DNA from 4 places in the Kitasatospora sp. NPDC048662 genome. Region 1 is predicted to be linked to each of the others. Evidence: riboswitches for the same ligand, from Rfam matches in the RefSeq annotation. Region 1 holds a riboswitch; each other region holds the start of a gene.
The links. A riboswitch is a leader RNA that binds a small molecule or an ion and turns the genes downstream of it on or off. The one in region 1 is predicted to bind cobalamin.

Region 1 (3,506 bases):
GCCGAAGCCGCACCACGCCGGGGCCAGTTGCACCGCCCGCCCGCACGCGAGTGCCGCGTCGCGCGGGAGCAAGGGACGCGAGGAACTGCGCGAGGCGGGAGACGGCGGCATGCCGAAGTCTCCCTCCGTCACATCCAATTGCACCGGCCGCTTCCAGAGATCCGCGTCCAGCGGCGCAGTCACTTCGACCGCCGGCCGCGCCGGGCGAGGATCAGGTAGCGCGTGGCGGTGGTGACGCCCAGGGCCAGTGCGCCGACCCGGCGGGAGAGGCGGCAGGCGCGGTCGATGTCGGCCGGGCCGACCGGCGGGAGGCCCGCGCCCAGGACCGGCCGGTGCTCGACGCGCTCGCCGTAGCGCAGCGTCCCGCCCAGTTGCACGCCGAGCGCACCGGCGAACGCGGCTTCCGCCTGGCCCGCGTTGGGGCTCGGGTGGGCGGAGCCGTCCCGGCGCCAGACCCGCCAGGTCCGGGCGGGGGAGTCGGACGCGGCGACGGTCAGCAGGGCGGTGAGCCGGGCCCCGGGCCACCCGGCGAGGTCGTCGAGGCGGGCGGCGGCCCAGCCGAAGCGGCGGTAGCGGGCCGACTTGTGGCCGACCATCGCGTCGAGCGTGTTCACGGCCCGGAACGCCAGCAGCCCCGGGACGCCCGCCAGGCCGCCCCACACCAGGGCGTTGACGACCGCGTCGGCGGTGTTCTCCGCGACCGACTCGACCACCGCCCGGGCGACCTGCTGCTCGTCCAGCCCGGAGGGGTCGCGTCCGCACAGGTGCGGCAGCCGTTCCCGAGCGGCCGTCAGATCCTCGGCGGCCAGCGAACGCCCGATGGCCCGGGCCTCCCGGGTGAGTGACGTCCCGCCCAGGACGGTGAAGGTCGCACCGGCGGTCAGTGCTGCCGCGGCGAGCGGCGAGCGACGGACGGCCCGCGCGGCGAGCGCCGCCCCGCCCGCGACGGCGCCGACGGCGAGTGCGGTGTGCAGTGCGCCGGCCCCGCGGTGGTCGCGCCACAGCCGGCGCTCCAGCCGTCCCGCGGCGGTGCCGAACAGCGCGACGGGGTGTCCGCGCCGGGGGTCTCCGAGCCGGGCGTCCGCGAGATACCCCGCGACCGCGCCCACCAGGTACGGGGCAGCCCGCATGGCGTTGTGTCCTCACTCAGGGTCCGCGCCCTGGATCGACGGAACGGGGGCCAGAGTCTCCTGACTTCCGGTCACCCCCGCGCGGGGTGTCCGGTCACAGTGGCGGGACCGCGCCGGACTCGCACCGGCTTCCTCTGCTTGCCTCCGTTTGGCCCGAAGATCCCACCACGCCCGCTTCGCGGCAGTCAACCGAGGCCGCCGGAGCGTTTGGTCACACCCCGTCGGACACCGGCCCACCGCCGGCGCCGAGGTCAGAGCGCATCCGGACGCCCTAGGATGCAGCCACATTCGCCACCCGGACGGTCCGGACCGGCGGGACACCGGGGGAGACACCGTGCGACAACTGGCCCGGCGCGCCGCGCAGATCGCCGCGGTCCTGGCCGCGCTGGCCGCGACCTCGGGGTGCACCGTCCCGAGCGACGCCGTCGCCGGGATATCCGTGACCGAGGACGGCCACCCGCTGGGCGTCCTGCTGGTCTGCGGCGACCGGATCGACGGAGCGACCCTCTACACCAGCGAGGGCAGCCACGAGGAAACGATCGGAACCTGGACCGCCCACTCCGCCCTCCGGCCCGGGCTGACCACCTGGACCCTGGACGCACCCGCCGAGGGCTGGGAGACCGGCAAGTCCGCCGCCCCACTCGACGCCGGGACCACCTACCACCTCTACGGCTGGACCAAGGACAGCTCCCGGTCGTCGACGCACGTCGACTTCACCCCGGAGGACTTGGAGCAGCTCACGCCGGGCAACGTCCGCTACCACCGCACCGCCTCCGACGGCAGCACCTCCACCTCCACCGTCCCCGTGGCGGAGTTCCAGGCCAAGGCCTGCAAGCACTGACCCCGGCCCCCCGTTCGGCGCACCCGCCCGCGCAACGCCTCCGCCGCCAGGCCCGTCGCGCGCATCCGCCCTTGCTCCGCGTCGCCTCCACCGGCGACCGCAGCGCGGCAAACTGCCCGCGTCCGTCCACGCCGTGAACTTCACCGCCCCGCTCGGCCGCCGCCACCCGCAGGCCGTCCTGGACACCCCCGGAGCGGAGCTCACCGACCGGACCACCTCCGCCGGGCCGCCGCCGTGATCCTGCCGACCGAGCCGTCCCTGCGCGCCCGGGCACCAAGTGCCTTCAGCGCTGCGGCCGCCTCCCTGTAGGACACCGCCCCGCCCCAGCCGCGGCGCGCCGGCCCGCCGCCGAGGCGCCCTCGCCGCCCCGCCCCGGCCGCTGGTCCGAGCCCTGGCGCCGGCTGCTGGACGACTGCGCCGTCACCCCGCGCCCGACGTCCGCGACCGGGCCCGCGCCATCCGGCCGGCCCCGCGCCGGCACGTCACCCGCGGTGCCGCCCCGATTCGCCGGACGGCCTGCGGGCGGGTGCACTGGAGGGCACAGGACTGTCAGCCCCCGGGAGACCGCCATGCGTTGGGGAACCGCCGCCGTTGTCGCAGCCGCCGCCGCAGGGACCGGAGCGGCGGCGTTCCTGCTCCTGGGCCGGAAGGTGTCGGACCAGGTGGTGCAGCCGGGTGCGGTCGTGCAGCCGCCGGTCACCGTGCTGGAGCTCGGTCCGGGCCGGGTGGCGCTGACCGCGACCGCGGACACCGTCCGGCGCGGGCACTACGGGCTGGAGTGGGACGAGGGCGGCCACGCCGTGGTCGGCGAGGTGCTCGGCTCCGGGGGCGGGCAGGTCACCCGGCGCTTGGAGCGGGCCGAGTACGGGACGCTGACCGTCGGCACCGAGGTTCGGCTCACGCCCCGGGTGCTGATCGGTGACCCGCGCACCGCGCTCGGCCTGGACTTCGCCGAGACCGTTGTGGCCGGCGAGCTCGGCGCCTTCCCGGCCTGGCGCACCTCCGGGGTTCGCGGCACCTGGATGGTGCTGATCCACGGCGCGGCCGCCGACCGCTCGCAGGCGCTGCCCGTCCTGCCGCTGCTGCGCTCGCTGCGGATGCCCTCCCTGACGGTCACCTACCGGGGTGACGCCGGCGCCCCCGCCCCGCCGGACGGGCTGGCGCACTTCGGCGAGGCCGAGTGGCAGGACGTCGACGCGGCGATCCGCACCGCGCTGGACTTCGGCGCGCGCAACGTGGTGCTGTGCGGCTGGTCGGTCGGCGCGACCATCGCCCTGCACACCGCCGCGCACTCCGCCCACCGGGGGCAGATCGCCGGACTGGTGCTGGACTCCCCGGTGCTGGACTGGGAGGACTCGGTGCGCCGGGCGGCCGTCTGGGGCGGCGCGTCCCCGATGCTCGCCGAGCTCGGCACCCTCGCCGCGCAGGGCCGCACCGGCGTGGACCTGGCCGGTTTCGCCCGGATCGCGGCCGGCACCGACCTCCGCTCGCCCGCGCTGCTGCTGCAGAGCCCGGACGATCCGCTCACCCCGTGG
Region 2 (3,506 bases), on a different contig from region 1:
TTCGTCTACGGCGCCGGCACCGCCACCAACCTCCAGGCCCGGTACGCCGGGGCCGACCTCGCCGCCCCCGGACACCGCGCCCGGGCGATCTCCACCGTGCTGGTCGCCACCACCCTCGGCGGCGTCCTCGGCCCCAACCTCGCCGCCCCCACCGGCGACCTCGCCGAGGCCCTGCACCTGCCCCGACTCGCCGGACCGTTCCTGCTGGGCGGCGTGGCCTACGCCGCCGCCGCGCTCGTCCTCGCCACCCGGCTGCGCCCCGACCCGCTGCTGCTCGCCCGCGCCGCCGCCGCGGCGGCCCCGGCCGCCGAGACCCCGGCGGACACCGCCGACGGCACGTCAACGGCCCGCACCCGCAATCGCGTCCTGCTCGGAGCGCAGGTGATGGTGGTCACCCAGCTCGTCATGGTCGGCGTGATGACCATGACGCCCGTCCACATGCACGACGCCGGACAGGGCACCGCCGCAGCCGGGTTCGTCATCGCCCTGCACGTCGCCGCGATGTACCTGCCCTCCCCGCTCACCGGACGCCTGGTCGACCGGCACGGCCCGCTCACCGTCGGCGCCGCCGCCGGACTCACCCTGCTCGCGGCCGGCGTGCTCGCCGCCCTCGCCCCCGCAGGCTCCCTCCCGCTGCTCGCCCTCGCACTCGTCCTGCTCGGCCTCGGCTGGAACTTCGGCCTGGTCTCCGGCACCGCGATCCTCACCGACGCCGTCCCGCTCGCCACCCGCGCCAAGACCCAGGGCAGCGTCGACGTCGCCATCGCCATCTCCGGCGCCACCGGCGGCCTCGCCTCCGGCGCCGTCGTCGACCTGGCCGGCTACCCCGTCCTCGCCTTCGGCGGCGGCCTGGTCGCCCTGCTGACCCTCCCCGCCCTCGCCACCGCAGCCACCCGGGCCCGACGATGACGGACCACCAGACCCCCCAACTCACCATCGACGGACGCGGATTGCTCTGCGTCACCCTGCTCCTGCGGCTGCGCGCCGCCATCGCCGACGCCCCCGCCGGCACCCTCGTCCACATCCACGCCACCGACCCCGCCGCCCCCCTCGACCTCCCCGCCTGGTGCCACCTCACCGGCCACCACTACCTCGGCCCCGTCACCACCGACACCTACGCCCTGCGCCTGACCGCCAACCCCACCCCCACCCGCCCCGACGCCCCCTGGCACCGCCCGACCCCCTGACCGCCCCCGGCCGGGCCGCCACTCGCGCGGCCGCCGGGTGCACCAACTGCCGTGGGCCCGACCGTCGGACGGGAGCGCTCCGGGCCTGCCACCACGTCCTGCTCCCGTCGTCGCCGAGGCCTGTGCGCTGCGACTCACGCCGCCCCGCCCCGCGTGGACGCCCCGTGGCGTCGTCCGGCAGGCTGGCGGCCCCCTTGACCGCCGGGCGGACTGAGCACCTCCGGCGGGGATATAGGCTGGTCGGGCAGCGGTTCGCACCCGTCCGAGCCAGGGCAGGGGCGTCGTAAGAGGGAACCTGGTGCGAGTCCAGGACTGCCTCGCAGCGGTGAGCGGGAACGACCGCCGTCACACGCACTGGGCCCGACCGGTCCGGGAAGCGACGGCCAGTAGGCAGGCCCTCCACGGGAGATGTCCGCGAGTCCGAAGACCTGCCGCCGCCCGCAGCGCCCACCGGTGCCGCGGATCGCCCAAGCCGCGACTCGCGAAGGAGAGTTGACGTGGCAGATCAGACCGTCGCACCCGTGGTGTCCGCCGCCAAGCCCGCGCAGGCGTCCCAGGTGACGCTCGCGCACATCATGAGTGAGCACGACACCAATCTCTACGGCACCATCCACGGCGGCGTGGTGATGAAGCTCATCGACGACGCCGCGGCCGCCGCTGCCGCCCGGCACGCCGAAGGCCCGGCCGTCACCGCCGCCGTGGACGGCATGACCTTCCTCGCCCCCGTCCGGGCCGGCGACCTGCTCACCGCGCACGCCGAGCTGGAGCGGGCCGGGCGTACCTCGATGACTGTCCACGTCACCGTCACCGCCGAGCGCTGGAACGCCACCGGCCCGGTCACCCGGGTCGCCACCGGAAGGCTCACGTTCGTCGCCATCGACGCCGACAGCCACCCGCGCCCCGTCCCGGCCCTGCTCGAACCCGCAGCTGCCTGACACCTCGTCACCACCCGAGCCCGAGCCCGAGCCCCGAGCCCGAGCCCCGAGCCCGAGCCCCGAGCCCGAGCCCCGAGCCCGAGCCCTGAGCCCCGAGCCCGGAACGCCGTCCCACCTGGCGTTCCGGGCTCGCGGCTTTGAGTGATCACCATCACGTGGGGACAAACCGCATCATTGCGGACGGCGTGTGATCGACATGTTCCGTTCAAGCTCCGATTACCCCACCATGGCAGCGTGTGCCCGCCTACGCGCGTAGCGCAGGCGCACCCGCACCCCCATGGTTCCTGTGGTTCGAGGAGATTGACAGATGATCAGAACGTGGAAGGCCGCCCGCCCGCTGGCCCTCGCCGCCACCGCACTGGTGGTCGCCGCCGGCGCGAGCGCCGTCCCGCAGCACGCCACCGCGGCCACCCCCAAGAACGCCGCCGCGGCCGCCGCCACCACCCCGAAGCGGGTGCTGTTCGACAACACCAAGGCGGAGACCGCGGGCAACGCGGACTGGATCATCTCCACCAGCCAGCCCGACCCGCTGGCGCAGAACGCCAACCCGAGCAGCGAGACCAGCTGGACCGGCGCCATCTCGGCCTGGGGCGTGGCCCTGCAGAAGACCGGCAACTACAGCCTGAAGACGCTGCCCGCCGGCAACACCATCACCTACGGCACCGGCGGCGCGCTCGACCTCGCCAACTTCGACGAGTTCGTGATCCCCGAGCCCAACATCCGCCTCAGCGCGGCCGAGAAGACCGCCGTGATGACGTTCGTCCAGAACGGTGGCGGCCTGTTCCTGATCTCCGACCACACCCAGAGCGACCGCAACAACGACGGCTGGGACTCCCCGGCCATCATCAACGACCTGCTGACCAGCAACGGCGTCAACAACAACGACCCGTTCGGCTTCTCCGTCGATCTGCTGAACATCACCACCGACAACCCGCGGGCGATCTCCGCCACCGCCGACCCGGTGATCAACGGGCCGTTCGGCACCGTCACCGGCTCGATCATCCGCAACGGCACCACCTTCACCCTCAAGCCCGCCGACAACCCGAACGTCAAGGGCCTGGTCTACCGCACCGGTTACAGCGGCAACACCGGCGCGGCGTTCGCCACTTCGACCTTCGGCAAGGGCCGGGTGGCGATCTGGGGCGACTCCTCGCCGATCGACGACGGCACCGGCCAGTCGGGCAACACCCTCTACAACGGCTGGAACGACCCGGCCGGCACCGACGCCGCGCTCGCCCTCAACGCCACCGCCTGGCTCGCCCAGGGCAGCGGCTCCGGCGGCAACACCGGCTCGGTCTCCCTCGCCAACCCGGGCGCCCGCACCGCCACCGTCGGCACCGCGACCAGCCTCCAGCTGTCCGCCACCGACACCGCCGGCGGCACC
Region 3 (3,506 bases), on a different contig from region 1:
TGGCCGGCGGCCCGCAGCGCGGCGGACCGGCCGTGAGCCGCCGGGTCCTGGTCCTCACCCTCTCCGCCGCGTTCGCGTTCGGCGCGGCGCTCGCCCTGATCGGGCACGCCGGCGCCGACGGCGGCCTGCTGCTGACGCTGTGCGTGCAACGACTGACCAACGCGGTGGTCGGCATCGGCATGCTGGCCGCCGCCGCCGGCCGGGAGCCGCTCGAACTGCGCGGCGCGGCCCGTTCGTTGCCCTCGCTGACCGCCGTCGGCGTCGCCGACGTGGCCGCGAACGGCCTGTACACCGCCGCCACCCAGCTGGGCTCGGTCGCGGTGGCGGCGGTGCTGGCCTCGCTCTACCCGGTGGTGACGGCGCTGATGGCGCGCGGCCTGCTCAAGGAACGCCTGCTGCGGGTCCAGGTGGTCGGCGCCGGGCTGGCCGTCGCCGGAACGCTGATCCTGGCCGCCGGTTGACGTTCCGTCAGAACGTGCCCGCTCCGGAGAACGCCTTGGAACGGCGGGCGATCCGCCAGTAGCCGATCGCCGCCGCCCACACCACCACGAACAGGCCGACGATCACGAAACCCACGTTGTCCAGGCTCAGTCCGGCGATCCAGCCGGACACCGGATCGTCCAGCCCGAACTTGTCGTGCAGCACCGTGACCAGCTCGATGGTGCCGATCACGAAGGCCACTGCGATCGACAGCCCCGTGATGGTCAGGTTGTAGTACACCTTGCGGACGGGGTTGGAGAACGCCCACTGGTAGGCGAAGTTCATGAACGTGCCGTCCAGGGTGTCGAACAGGCTCATCCCGGCCGCGAACAGCAGCGGCATGCAGGCGATCGCGTACCAGGGCACGCCGGACGCCGCGCCCGAACCCGCCATCACCATCAGAGTGACCTCGGTGGCGGTGTCGAAGCCCAGGCCCAGCACCATGCCCACCGGGAACATCTGGCCGGGCCGGGTGATCGACCGGGTCGCCCGGTTCAGCACCCGGGCCAGGAAGCCCCGGGAGTTCAGGTGCTTCTCCAGCTCGGCCTCGTCGTACACGCCGGCCCGCATCGCCCGGAACACCCGCAGAATGCCCAGCAGGGCCACCAGGTTGAGCGCCGCGATCAGGTACAGGAACGCCCCCGAGGCGGTGGTGCCGATGGTGCCCAGCACCTGATGGGTCGTCGAGTCCTTGTCCATCAGCGTGCCCGCCAGCGCGGCCCCGCCGGCCACCAGCGCGGCCATCAGCACCACCATCGAGGAGTGCCCGAGGGCGAACCAGAAGCCCACCGAGACCGGCCGGCGGCCGTCCGCCATCAGCTTGCGGGTGGTGTTGTCGATCACCGCGATGTGGTCGGCGTCGAAGGCGTGCCGCATGCCCAGGGTGTAGGCGGTGATGCCCAGGCCCACCCCGAACACCTGGGTACCCACCTGGTACTTCTCCGGCACCACCAGGAACAGCAGCGTCCCGAACGCCGCCACGTGCAGGGCCAGGATCACCGCCATCAGGCCGGCCGTGCGCCAGGTGTCCTCGCGACGCCAGCGGAAAGCAGGAAGAGGGGAGCCCGGGACGTTTCCGGGCATGGTCGAATCGGACGCGGTCATCCGCGCATCACGCTCCAGCACCTCGTGGATCACTTCGTGAGATGCCGTGGCCGGTCTCCTGGCTGACGGGGTGTTCGGCGTCGGCGCCCGGCCTTCCCGGCCGCGAACGGCCAGTGGCACGAGGTGGGAGCCGACGACTCCCCGATCACAGTGGCGAGGGCCGCTCCGGACTCCTGTGACGGGCACAGTGCACCGGCTTCCCGAACACCACGGCCCGACCACCGTAGAACCGCCCCGGGCGCAGCGGCAAGACCGGACCCGTCCGCGGGTGTCGCAGATCACTCCCACCCGGCCGGTTGACGGCGCGTCACGCCATCCAGAAGAACACGCAGGTCATCCGCTTCTCGTCCAGCGTGGCGCCGTAGTACTCGGTGGCGGTGTGCATCAGGTTGGCGGTGTACAGCAGCAGCCGGTTGTAGCGGTGCGGGACGGCCAGGTCCTCGGTGAACGAGTCCGGCGGGACGAAACGGGTGCCGAGCGCGTCCACCAGGTTGTTGTGCGGGGCGACCACGGTGTTCCCGCCGAGCCGGCCCCCGGGCAGGCTCTGCCGGTAGAAACTCGTCCCGCACCGCTTCGGCACGTTCGGGTTGAGGTACAGCACGGCGGCGTAGCGGCACAGCGAACGCGAATCGGTGTGCGGGCGCGGCTCGCACTCCCCCGCCCCCACCACCTGCACGCAGTTGTGGTTGAACGTGCCGCCCTCGGCCTCGCTCAGCGCCCAGATCCGCGGCACCTGCACGGTCTCCCGCACCAGCTTCTCGACGTGTGCCAACTCGTCCGGCTCCAGGCCGGGCATCGCCCGCAGCCCCGGCCAGGACTCCGGCTTGTGCGGGTACCCCTCGTCCCAGTCGGTGCGGGCCAGGTGCCGGGCGCGCACCGCGTCCGGGTCCGGGAGGACGTCGTCCAGCACCCAGTAGTCGCGGCCCTTGGTGGGCTTGCGGTACGGCAGGACCGGAAGGGCCGGGGTCGGGCGCGGGCCCCGGAACGGTTGCACGGGCATGGACCCGACAATAGGTAGCGCGCTCCGGGGCCCTCGCCCAAGGGCCGGTCAACCTTGCGTCAAGGCTTTGTCATTACCCTCCGTGATGACGGCCCGTCAGGACTGCTGGCAGCGCGGGCACCAGAACAGGTTCCGGGCCGCCAACTCCTCGGTCCGCACCGGGGTTTCACAGACCAGGCAGGGCTGGTCCTGCCGCCGGTACACATACACCTCACCACCGTGGTCGTCCACCCGCGGCGGACGCCCCATCGCCTCCGGCGTGTGCTCCGGCCGGACGGTGTCGATCCGCCCCGCCGCGACCCCCTCACGCATCAGCGCCACCAGATCCGCCCAGATCGCGTCCCACTCGGCGCGACGCAGATCACGGCCCGCCCGGTGCGGACTGATACCCAGCCGGAACAGCACCTCCGCCCGGTACACATTGCCGACACCCGCCAGCACCTTCTGGTCCATCAGCAGCGCCGCGATCGTCGTCCCGCTCCGCGAGATCCGCTGCCACGCGGCGTCCCCCACCTCGCCCGGCCGCAACGGATCCGGCCCGAGCCGCCGGTGCAACGCCGCCTTCTCCCCCGGCGTGATCACCTCGCACGCCGTCGGGCCCCGCAGATCCGCGAACCCGCTCTCGTTCTCCATCCGCAACCGCACCTGCCCGACCGGCTCCGGGGCCTCCCCCACCCCGAACTCGTACTTCCCGTACAACCCCAGATGCACATGCAGCCAGTCGTCCCCGAACCCCAGGAACAGATGCTTCCCGTGCGCCTCCGCCACGTCCAGCACCCGCCCGTCCAGCAGCCCGGCCCCCTCCCCGAACCGCCCCTGCGGCGAAGAAACCCGCACCGCCCGCCCCCCGAACAGCTCCCCGTTCAACCCGGCCAACCGATGCACCACATGCCCCTCGGGCACCCGCGTCAACTCCTCGATC
Region 4 (3,506 bases), on a different contig from region 1:
CAGCACCCGCTGGCCGGTCAGCCACCGGTGCGGGGTGGTGCCGGTCTCCTGCTGGAAGCGCCGGGCGAAGGTGCGCGGGGACATGTGGGCGTGCCGGGCGAGGTCGTCCACGCTGACCTCCCGGTCGAGGCGGCGGCGCATCCACTCCAGCGTCCCGGCCAGCGAGTCGCCGTCGCTCTCGGGCAGCGGGCGGTTGATGAACTGCGCCTGCCCGCCGTCGCGGTGCGGGGCGACCACCATCCGGCGGGCGATCTCCCGGGCCACCTCGGCGCCCTGCACCTTGCGCACCAGGTGCAGGCAGGCGTCGATGCCGGCGGCGGTGCCGGCCGAGGTGATCACCGGGTCGTCGTCCACGTACAGCACGTCGGGTTCGACGGTGGTCAGTGGGAAGCGCTCGGCCATCAGGTGGGCGTACTGCCAGTGCGTGGTGCTGCGGCGGCCGTCCAGCAGGCCGGCGGCGCCGAACAGGAAGCTGCCGGAGCAGATCGACAGCAGGTGCGCGCCGCGCGCGTGGGCGGCCCGCAGCGCCTCGCACAGCGCCTCGGGGTAGTGCTCGCGGATGCCGGTGGCGGCGGCGATCACCAGGTCCGCCTCGGCGAGCCGCTCCGGGCCGTGGGGCACCTGCACCGCGAAGCCGGCGTGGGTGCGCATCGGGCCGGGCCGGTCGCCGACCAGGCCGAACTCGTACCCGGGCAGGCCGGCGGCGCTGCGGTCCATGCCGAACACCTCGCAGGCCACGCCCAGTTCGAAGGGGTGGATGTCCTCCAGCACGATCACCGCGACGTTCTTCAGCATCGGCCCAGCATGGCAGTGGCGGGATTTCGCGGCAACGGCGCGTTCCTGCCAGCACTGCCCCACCCCTGACCGGGACCTGGCCGAACCGCGCCGCGAGCCGTCCGGCACACTGTCCGGGTGCACTCCCCGACCGTCCGCCGCGCCCCGGACCACGATCTCGCCGGAGCCGGGGAGGTCGGCGTCGAAGCCTTCGCCGGCGACGGCCGCACCCGCCCCGGGTCCGGCCACGCCGAGCTCCTCCGGGACACCGCGCGGCGATCGACCGCAGCCGGGAACCCGAGCTGGCCGGGATGGCGTCCTCCACCCGGCCGCAGATGACCGCGGCGCACCGGATCTACGATGCTCTGGGCTTCCTCCGCGCCCCCGAGCGGGACTGGGAGGCGGCCCCGGGCGTGGACCTGATGGTCTGCACGATGCGGTTCTGAGGCGGTTCTGCGACGGTTCTGCGGCGGTTCCCTGGTGGCTCCGGCGTGGTTTCCGTTGTCTACGCGCGGCACCTCTGACGCGACACGCGCTACTACATCTGGTGCCGCCAGCTCCAGCCGCCACAACATGTATGCTCGACCTCGCTGTCGAAGCAGGGGAACCCGGTGCGAATCCGGGACTGCCCCGCAACGGTGAGCGGGCTGTAGCGACGCCCGCGCAGTCCGAGGACCTGCTGACGGTGTGCGACACGGCATCCCCGCAGACGCCATGCAGCACAGCTTTGCCGTCCGGCCTCGCGGGCGGGCCGGGGGTGGGTCTTTCGCGCGCCGATCGAGCGTTTTCGGCGTGCCGTCCTCCCCTGCCGCACGCGCGCCACCGGACACCTTGAGCCACGTCCGCCGCCGCCACAGGAGAGAGTGCGCCTTGACCGTCGCCGCCTCAGTCACCCTGCCGTCCCAGGGTTCCGCCGACGCCTTCACCGACCCCGGTGCGGCGCTGCTTCGGCTGCTCACCGACCGCAGCACCGACCTCCCCCAGGTGGACCCCGGCCACGTCGCCGCCGCCGCGCTGCGCGGCCGCCACGCGGGCTCGGACTTCGCCGAGCTGCGCGGGCTGGCCGTGGAGGCCGCCGCGTCGATGATCGCCGAGGACCCGCAGTACTCGAAGCTGGCCGCCCGCCTGCTCGCGATGGAGATCGCCGACGAGGCCGCCTCCCAGGGCGTCACCTCGTTCTCCGCCTCGATCGCCGTCGGCCACGCCGAGGGCCTGATCGGCGACGCGACCGCCGAGTTCGTCGCCGCCCACACCGAGCTGTTCGACTCGCTGATCGACGCCGCCGGCGACGACCGCTTCGAGTACTTCGGCCTGCGCACCGTGCAGTCCCGCTACCTGCTGCGCCACCCGATCACCCGCAAGGTGGTGGAGACCCCGCAGCACTTCCTGCTGCGCGTCGCGGCGGGCCTGGCGGTCGGCACCTCCGAGCAGTCGGTGCTGGAGGTGGCCGAGCTGTACAAGCTGATGAGCCGCCTGGAGTACCTGACCAGCTCCCCGACGCTGTTCAACTCCGGCACCCGGCACCCGCAGATGTCCTCCTGCTACCTGCTGGACTCGCCGCTGGACAACCTGGACTCGATCTACAACCGCTACGCGCAGATCGCCCGGCTGTCCAAGCACGCCGGCGGCATCGGCCTGTCCTACTCGCGGATCCGCTCCCGCGGCTCGCTGATCCGCGGCACCAACGGCAAGTCGAACGGCATCGTCCCGTTCCTGCGCACCCTGGACTCCTCCGTGGCGGCGGTCAACCAGGGCGGACGGCGCAAGGGCGCGGCCTGCGTGTACCTGGAGACCTGGCACGCCGACATCGAGGAGTTCCTGGAGCTCCGCGACAACACCGGCGAGGAGGCCCGGCGCACCCACAACCTGAACCTGGCGCACTGGATCCCGGACGAGTTCATGCGCCGCGTGAACGCCAACGAGGACTGGTCGCTGTTCTCCCCGGCGGACGTCCCCGAGCTGGTCGACCTGTGGGGCGCCGACTTCGACGAGGCCTACCGCAAGGCCGAGCTGGCCGGCAAAGCCGTGCGCACCATCCCCGCGCAGACCCTGTACGCCCGGATGATGCGCACCCTGGCGCAGACCGGCAACGGCTGGATGACCTTCAAGGACGCCTCCAACCGGGCCGCCAACCAGACCGCGCTGCCGGGCCGCACGGTGCACTCCTCGAACCTGTGCACCGAGATCCTGGAGGTCACCGACGACTCCGAGACCGCGGTCTGCAACCTGGGCTCGGTCAACCTGGGCGCGCACGTCGCCCCGGGCGCCTCCGCCGACGACCTGATCAACGCGATGGACTGGGACCGCCTGGACGCCACCGTGCGCACCGCGGTCACCTTCCTCGACCGCGTGATCGACATCAACTTCTACCCGACCACCGAGGCCGGGGCGTCCAACTCCCGCTGGCGCCCGGTGGGCCTGGGCGTGATGGGCCTGCAGGACGTCTTCTTCAAGCTCCGGCTGGACTTCGACTCCGCCGAGGCCAAGGCCCTCTCCACGCTGATCGCCGAGCGCATCATGCTCACCGCGTACGAGCGCTCCGCGGACCTCGCCGAGCAGTTCGGCCGCCACGAGGCGTACGGCGAGACCCGCGCGGCCCGCGGCGAGCTGCACATCGACCACTTCGGTGCGGCCACCCCGCAGTGGACCGGGCGCTGGGACGCGCTGCGCGTCCGGATCGCCGAGACCGGCCTGCGCAACTCGCTGCTGCTGGCGATCGCCCCGACCGCGAC

Region 2: linked by a shared signal. The riboswitch ahead of ACZ6R9_RS12365 (acyl-CoA thioesterase) and the one ahead of ACZ6R9_RS22940 (cobalamin biosynthesis protein) in region 1 are both predicted to bind cobalamin.
Region 3: linked by a shared signal. The riboswitch ahead of nicT (Nickel transporter NicT) and the one ahead of ACZ6R9_RS22940 (cobalamin biosynthesis protein) in region 1 are both predicted to bind cobalamin.
Region 4: linked by a shared signal. The riboswitch ahead of ACZ6R9_RS07680 (ribonucleoside-diphosphate reductase subunit alpha) and the one ahead of ACZ6R9_RS22940 (cobalamin biosynthesis protein) in region 1 are both predicted to bind cobalamin.

Annotation. Positions count from the first base shown of each region.
Region 1 covers NZ_JBVJHA010000008.1:222,825-226,330, forward strand. Annotated here, with positions in the region: gene ACZ6R9_RS22940 (cobalamin biosynthesis protein) at 180-1,130, opposite strand; cobalamin riboswitch at 1,162-1,291, opposite strand; gene ACZ6R9_RS22945 (hypothetical protein) at 1,465-1,971, shown strand; gene ACZ6R9_RS22950 (alpha/beta fold hydrolase) at 2,541-3,506, shown strand, end outside.
Region 2 covers NZ_JBVJHA010000003.1:397,525-401,030, forward strand. Annotated here, with positions in the region: gene ACZ6R9_RS12355 (MFS transporter) at 1-909, shown strand, start outside; gene ACZ6R9_RS12360 (sulfurtransferase TusA family protein) at 906-1,187, shown strand; cobalamin riboswitch at 1,419-1,637, shown strand; gene ACZ6R9_RS12365 (acyl-CoA thioesterase) at 1,685-2,122, shown strand; gene ACZ6R9_RS12370 (putative Ig domain-containing protein) at 2,430-3,506, shown strand, end outside.
Region 3 covers NZ_JBVJHA010000011.1:159,961-163,466, reverse strand. Annotated here, with positions in the region: gene ACZ6R9_RS26320 (EamA family transporter) at 1-461, shown strand, start outside; gene nicT (Nickel transporter NicT) at 469-1,563, opposite strand; cobalamin riboswitch at 1,616-1,811, opposite strand; gene ACZ6R9_RS26310 (DUF6445 family protein) at 1,892-2,584, opposite strand; gene ACZ6R9_RS26305 (Fpg/Nei family DNA glycosylase) at 2,681-3,487, opposite strand.
Region 4 covers NZ_JBVJHA010000002.1:382,508-386,013, forward strand. Annotated here, with positions in the region: gene ACZ6R9_RS07670 (GlxA family transcriptional regulator) at 1-795, opposite strand, end outside; gene ACZ6R9_RS07675 (hypothetical protein) at 1,086-1,220, shown strand; cobalamin riboswitch at 1,312-1,472, shown strand; gene ACZ6R9_RS07680 (ribonucleoside-diphosphate reductase subunit alpha) at 1,645-3,506, shown strand, end outside.